Regions from separate parts of the Effusibacillus dendaii genome, predicted to be linked through region 1. Evidence: riboswitches for the same ligand, from Rfam matches in the RefSeq annotation. Region 1 holds a riboswitch; each other region holds the start of a gene.
The links. A riboswitch is a leader RNA that binds a small molecule or an ion and turns the genes downstream of it on or off. The one in region 1 is predicted to bind cyclic di-AMP.
Positions count from the first base shown of each region.

Region 1 (2,265 bases):
TTTCAACACACTTCCAAGGTATTCAATCGAAACTCAAAAAGCTCGACCTATCGGGTAGCCATTCACGCAGAACAAATTTGTCTGGATAATGCCTGTATCGAGTCCTTCTTTTCCCACTTAAAGACAGAAAAAATCTATTTATCAAACCCTCGCATACTATCTGAAGCGAATCAAGTACATAGAAGATTATATTTTCTTCCAAAACCATAATCGTTTTCAGAAAAAGCTTAGCGACCGCTCCCCGGTTAAATACCGGGAAACGGTCGCTGCCTAAATCTTTCTATTTGTACTCTTCTCCACTGGGCGGGGTTATGACGATTTAATCAGGCTTTGCTAATTTTTCTGTAGTTTAACCGATGCGCTTTGCGCCCAAATATCGGGGGCCCCAATACGAATTGCTCAGGCTGTCGATTTTGACTCCGTAGGAATCGGTCGACGAAATGAACTGGTTGTCACCCACATAGATGCCTACATGTGACGGTCCCGAGGAATACGTGGCAAAGAATACAAGGTCTCCGGGCTGCAGATCAGTGACCGGTGTGCCTTCCGAATACATATCTCCAGTGGTGCGGCCCAGTTGAATACCTTTTGTATTCTTAAAAACATAATTCACAAAACCGGAACAGTCGAACCCGCTTGGACTGGTACCGCCCCAAGCATAAGGCGTGCCGATCAACGATTCAGCCGTATCAATCAACTGAGAAGATTTGGCAGCGTTTGACTGCTTCCAATTCGCCTCGTTTTTAGCAGCCACGTCTGCCAATATTTTGGCGGTTGTCGGGCCCACTTTGCCTGTTACTTCAATTCCGTTGTCCTTTTGGAATGCTTTCACGGCACCTTCAGTCAATTCACCATAATAACCAGTGTTTGAAGGATATGTGAAATATCCCAAAATCCGTAACTGCTGCTGAATCGCAGTCACTTTATCTCCTTGTGACCCAAACGCCAGAATATTCTCCGATGGCTCTGGAGTGGAAGCGGGAGCTGATTTTGTATCAGGCGATGCGGTTGAAGATTGTGACGACGTGGTTTGTGATAGCGTCTGTTTCGTTACATCCGGTAACGAAGATGCTGCGGATGGCGTCGATGAAGGTGATGGTTCTTTCACCGTTGACATTGTAGTCGATGCTGACGCCGCTGTGTCGGACGACACCGTTTGCGCGTTTGCGATGCCGAGGGATGCAGAAAAAACAGCCCCCGCAAAAACTAGAGATGCCAAATGCCTATTCAACGCGACTCCTCCTGTTGCCTCCGAGGTTAGTTGTCGGGTTCGGGTTGAGGTCCCCTACACGTGTGTGATTCACCCCAAAAAATAGTTCCCCCGTACTGACAGTTGTCAGATTCGGCAAATTTTTTCTTACTCTATTAAGTTATCAGCTATTTTGTCGAACTTCAATAGACTTTTGCCGTAATAACCTAGTTCTTTCGGCCTATTTTCTGGATTTGATCCAATTTGTGAGATCTCCCAATACCACCTCTTGCTCCGGTTCGTTTAGCAATTCGTGATAGAGTCCCGGATACAGTTTTAATGATCGGTCCACTACCGTAAGCCGTTCCGCGAATACGATGGCCGCTTCCGGATCCACGAGCCGATCCGCCCCCGCCTGCAGAATCAAGAGGGGGTGTTTCACAGATCCTGCCTGCAGCAGTGCATCTTTCATCGCTTTCTGTAGTTCGTGATACCAACGCACGGAAACGCGAAACTCCATATTCGGGTCCTGCCGGTATTGGCTGGCAACCGCCTCCGAGCGGCACACGTCGTTCGCTCGAATACGGTTTGGTATTCGCAATTTTGGTGCAATTCGCAACAGCAGTTTCGCCAACTTCTGCTGCCACTTCGGAACCCGCATTCGCAAACGCAGGCAAGGAGATGTCACAACAGCACCCCGAATCGGCAGTTGCTCGGCATTCGGATGCTGCAAAAGCCGGATGGTGACAAGCCCTCCCATCGAATGACCCAACAGAAAAATCGGCCGATCGCCAACTTCCCGACTCACTTCCAGCAGCCAGTTCTTTAGACAATCTACATACTGCTGAAACTGATCAATATGGCCGCGTCTGCCGCCCGACCTGCCAAGTCCGGGCAGATCCCCCGCAAAAACAGCGAACTGACGATTTCGCAAAAATTCAATCACATGCTGATATCGGCCGCTGTGCTCACCCGCTCCATGCACGATCAGAACCGCACCTTCCATCGGACCCTGCGGCAACCATTTTTGAAAAAAGAGTTCCTCCTGCACGCATACTTCCTCCACAGTGTGACTT
Region 1 is NZ_AP023366.1:68,523-70,787, reverse strand. It holds gene skT53_RS19055 (IS3 family transposase) at 137-274, shown strand; gene skT53_RS18330 (C40 family peptidase) at 350-1,231, opposite strand; cyclic di-AMP (ydaO/yuaA leader) riboswitch at 1,232-1,358, opposite strand; gene skT53_RS00340 (alpha/beta hydrolase) at 1,431-2,240, opposite strand.

Region 2 (2,265 bases), 450 kb from region 1:
GGGCGGTTCATCATACGCAGGATGCGGAGGAATCAGAGCGGAGAGAGACATTTGTGCGCAGCGCTCTATCTATTCCGGATGATCGGCGCATTTTGGCTATCCTCGGGTTCGGCTATTCCAAGCAAAATCCGGTGCCAAAGCAAATGTATCCGCGAGAAACCGTTGTGTTTTACGATAAATTTGGCAAAACAAACCCGTAATGGTTGGAAGAGGATCGCACGACACTACCGGTATAATTGGAAAAAAGCGGCCAACCGTCTTTCGGTTGACCGTGGCGGGAAGTGTTCTCGATTAGCGAGGAGCTGTACGATGCAGGTTGCGCAACGCTCTGCCAATAAACACAAGAGCATCGCCCATCTCTGCTTCGGCAGCTTCAACTCCAGTACGGGTCCGAAGAAACCGTCTTGCTTCTCGAAGTTCTCTGATGGCTCTTCTAAGATTGCGACGTGCACGCCGTCTGCGGGCTGCATTCCGTTCTGTTGCCATTCCTGTTCACCCCCCGAGCGCTGTATTCAAACCGCGATCGTTTTTGACCAGCGGTTTACTCCAGTAAATGTCGGTTTGCGCGCTATTGAACCGGGCGTATTAAGGATTTCGGCAGGAAAAACGGATAAATCCGCATTTGTTATCAAGGGTAAAGACGATTGGCGCCGTCTACCTAACTGATGGAGCTGGCGGATATTTTTCGATGGGTGGAGCTTAATGAGAAATGACGAAAAAAAGAGATACCATAAGAATATAAGTGATAAATAATCTTTTTATATTTATTTGAAGTCTATTTTGAGTCATTTTTATGAAAAACACATGTCGCAAAAATCTTAAAATCCAAGTATTATCGTACCAACAATTCAATCTAGCCTAATCTTGTTTTACAGCAAGAGCGGAGGAACCAATCAAGTGGGGTTAATCCTGATTGATCAGGAGGGATGAGATACACTTCTCTGCCATCCTACCCGTCAGCTAACTTCGTCGGCTAAAGCAGGGAAGGTCCAAAAGACCTATCCAGTATTCGTTGTGATGGTCTTTTTTGTTTTGTGCAAGTAACACCGCTCGGAAAGAGGTTTAGATTTTGGCGCAAACTACAAAAAACAGGCTGGAAGCAGAAATTAGTGAATCCTACATTAAACTTCAAAGGGAAATTTTGGGGCGGGGTCCGCAGGAAACAAAGACATACATCATTCGAGACATGGTGATTGTTCGAATGAAAGGTGTGTTGACACATGAAGAAACCCATCTTGTACAGTCGGAAAAAGGGAAACAGCTTGTCAAGGCGATGCGCAGGATCTTGCGGGAACAATACAGTCAGGATACGGAAGGAATCATCTCACGCATTACGGGGTGTCAGGTTATCTCCAGCCATAGTGACGTAAGCACGAAAATTGGCGAGCAAGTGGAATTGTTTATTTTAGATTTGGATCTGGAAAAGAAGTTGAAGGAAAAAACTGAACAGTGACCATGTCAGGAAGACGGAATACAGGGACCCCCGAAGCGGGATCCGGGTATTTTGTAAGCCTGCGGGCTCGTGGAAGGTTTCGATGTGTCATGTGACATGTAGGAATCGTGCGAGAAACCGCAGGCTTATGTTTTTTCGGAAATGATAGCAGTCGATTTTGGGGAATCCTATCGAAAGACAGAGCCTACGGGAGGCACAGAACTATGCCTAGTCAAACACTTAGAAAGATCCTGTTCGGACGACCATTAAAATCAAGCGAGGCAGAAGCTGAGAAAATGCCCGTGTGGAAGGCGCTGCCGATTTTGTCGTCAGACGCTCTTTCCTCTGTGGCATACGGCACGGAGCAAATTCTCTTGGAACTGGCGACTGTTGGGGCTGTAGCCTTCTCCTTTTCATTGCCGATAGCAGTAGCCATTATCATTCTGATCGCCATTTTGGTCGTAAGTTATCGCCAGGTGATCGATGCGTATCCGCGAGGAGGCGGCTCTTACATGGTCGCCAAGGAAAACCTGGGACTCATGTGGGGACGTCTTGCGGGTGTCTCACTGTTAATCGATTACACGTTGACGGTAGCTGTTTCTGTAGCAGCCGGAGTTCAGGCGCTTACGTCTGCTTTTCCGGCAACGGTGCCTTACATTGTCCCGATCGCGATTGCCCTTGTTTGGATAATGGTCTGGATGAACCTGCGAGGAACGTCTGAAGCGGGTACGGTTTTCGCGTTTCCAACCTATCTGTTCATCTTTTGCATGCTGTTGCTTGTCGGAAAAGGCACATTTGACTGGATGACCGGAGCTGTCCATACAGCTCATGCG
Region 2 is NZ_AP023366.1:3,071,050-3,073,314, forward strand. It holds gene skT53_RS16310 (nitroreductase family protein) at 1-200, shown strand, start outside; gene skT53_RS16315 (hypothetical protein) at 292-486, opposite strand; cyclic di-AMP (ydaO/yuaA leader) riboswitch at 846-989, shown strand; gene skT53_RS16320 (Na-translocating system protein MpsC family protein) at 1,070-1,453, shown strand; gene skT53_RS16325 (APC family permease) at 1,657-2,265, shown strand, end outside.
Region 2: another riboswitch for cyclic di-AMP. It lies ahead of skT53_RS16320 (Na-translocating system protein MpsC family protein); the one in region 1 lies ahead of skT53_RS18330 (C40 family peptidase).

Region 3 (2,265 bases), 450 kb from region 1:
ATCGAATTGATGACATTGTGATTTTTAATTGGCTTTCGGAACAAATATTGTTTGAAATCATTGATGTACTAACGGAACAGTTGAACAGAAGAATACTAAGATTCAACTGTCGCTTGGAACTGCTCGATTCGGCAAAAAACTTTTTAGTCAAAAAAGGGTTTGATAAACAGTACGGTGCCCGTGCTTTAAAAAGAGCCTTTCGGCAATATGTGCAACTGCAGCTTGCGGAACTGCTTATGGAACATAGTCCGCAGCAAGGATTCGTCAGATATGTTTCGCGAGGTGCCGGAAATCGGATTGAGATAAACGGCAATAAGGAAGAAATTCCGATGCCTCAAAGCGTGTAATCCGTACAATAGAAGCGGTAAAAGAAAAACAAGCTGACACCAGTTGAATACTGGCGTCAGCTTGTTCTCAAGGCATTCTTGCTTAAAACATACGTTTAACGGCCGTAATATTATTGTACCAGGAAGACCCAGGAGAAACGTTCAGATAGCCAACCTTTTTCAGGCCGCCACCTTCCTGAATCACGCGGCCATTTCCCGCATAAATACCAACGTGACTGCCATTATTGAAGATTATAAGATCTCCCGGGCGCATTTCAGCTTTCGACACAGTACGTCAGACAGAATGGTATTGAGTCTGGGAAGCTCCACTCATTTTATACCCCAATGCGTGATGATAAATATAAGCGGTATAATTGGAGCAATCGAAACCGACCTGACCGCGGTCTTCATTATGTCCCCATACATACGGAGTTCCCAGCTTGCTTTCTGCTACCTGCAGAACTGCATTAACCTTTGTCTGGTAATCTGCATCAAGAGGCGCAACCGGTTGTATATTGGTATCAAAGCTAACTCCCGGCGGTAATTGTGTGGATGTTGCCGCAGCATTGTCAGGTGCTGCAAATGCCGGAATCATCACCGATGTCGCGATACCTAGAAAACATCTCCTCTCTGAAGCCTGCGAGGTTAGCTGACGGATTCGGGTAAAGAGGATTACCCTGCCACTAATGTGGTTTCACCCCAAAAAATGGGTCCCCCGCGCTCGATTGAGCTTCGGCTTATTTTTAACAAATGATAGTACACCATGACATTATGTAAACTTCATTGCACAATGTATGGTAGTTACTCCTGCAAATGGTACGGCAGGGTTGCCACAACGACATCCTTTCGGCCGAAAAGCATCGCGCGGATTCGAAATGCGGATTGATTGTGAAGCAATCGCTGCCAGAACTTTTTGGGCACAAACTGCGGCAACAACACCATAACCGTACTTGTTCGGTTTAAACGGCAATCAACCCGTTCTACAAATTCCACAAGGGGTTCAACGACGGTTCGATATCGGGACACGAAGGTCACAAGCCGAACCCCGGGGTTCCATTGTTCCCATTTTTTCTCCATTCGTTCCGCCTCTTCCTCAGAAAACGCCACGTAGAAAGCAACTACTTTAGGAGAGAGAGTCTTTGCGTAAGCAAGGGTCGATGCGACGACTCGGTGGATTCCCGCAACCGGCACGATTATGACAGATTCTTTTTGAGGGAGCGGATCGTTCAAATCAAATCTCAGCTGCTTTGCAACCGCCTCGTAATGCTTGTGGATCTTTGTGATCAGCCACAGTAAGAGTGGTGTCACGACAACGACAATCCATGCGCCTTCCGTAAACTTGGTAATGCTGAATATTAATACCACAGCAAAGGTCGCGGCAGCCCCAATTCCGTTGATAAGTACTTTTCGCTGCCACCCCCTGTTCCTTTCTCTTACCCATTTAAGCACCAGCCCGCTTTGTGCCATTGTAAATGACAAGAAGACACCGATCGCGTAAAGCGGGATGAGCAGATCCGTCTTCCCACGGAACAAGATGAGCAGCAGACTGGCCAATATCCCCAATGTAATAATTCCATAGTTAAACGCCAACCGATCTCCCCGATTGGCAAACATACGGGGAAAGTTTTGATCCTGCGCCATAATGGAGGCCAAAATCGGAAACCCGTTGAAGCTGGTATTCGCCGCTAATGTCAAAATGAGCATCGTGGCAATCTGTATAACGAAGTACATACTCCCTCGACCGAACGCATTTTCCGTAACCATCGATAATACGGAAGTATTCCCTGTTGGATCAGGATATACGCCGTAAACCAGAGACAGAATCGTTACCCCGCCAAAGATCACTGCCAACAAAGTCCCTAACATTATCATAGTAAGCTTCGCATTGCGCTGGGCCGGATTTCGAAAATGCGGAACGGCGTTGGAAATTGCTTCAATT
Region 3 is NZ_AP023366.1:3,073,401-3,075,665, reverse strand. It holds gene skT53_RS16335 (AAA family ATPase) at 1-347, shown strand, start outside; partial or broken gene skT53_RS16330 (C40 family peptidase) at 430-921, opposite strand; cyclic di-AMP (ydaO/yuaA leader) riboswitch at 946-1,074, opposite strand; gene skT53_RS16325 (APC family permease) at 1,128-2,265, opposite strand, start outside.
Region 3: another riboswitch for cyclic di-AMP. It lies ahead of skT53_RS16330 (C40 family peptidase); the one in region 1 lies ahead of skT53_RS18330 (C40 family peptidase).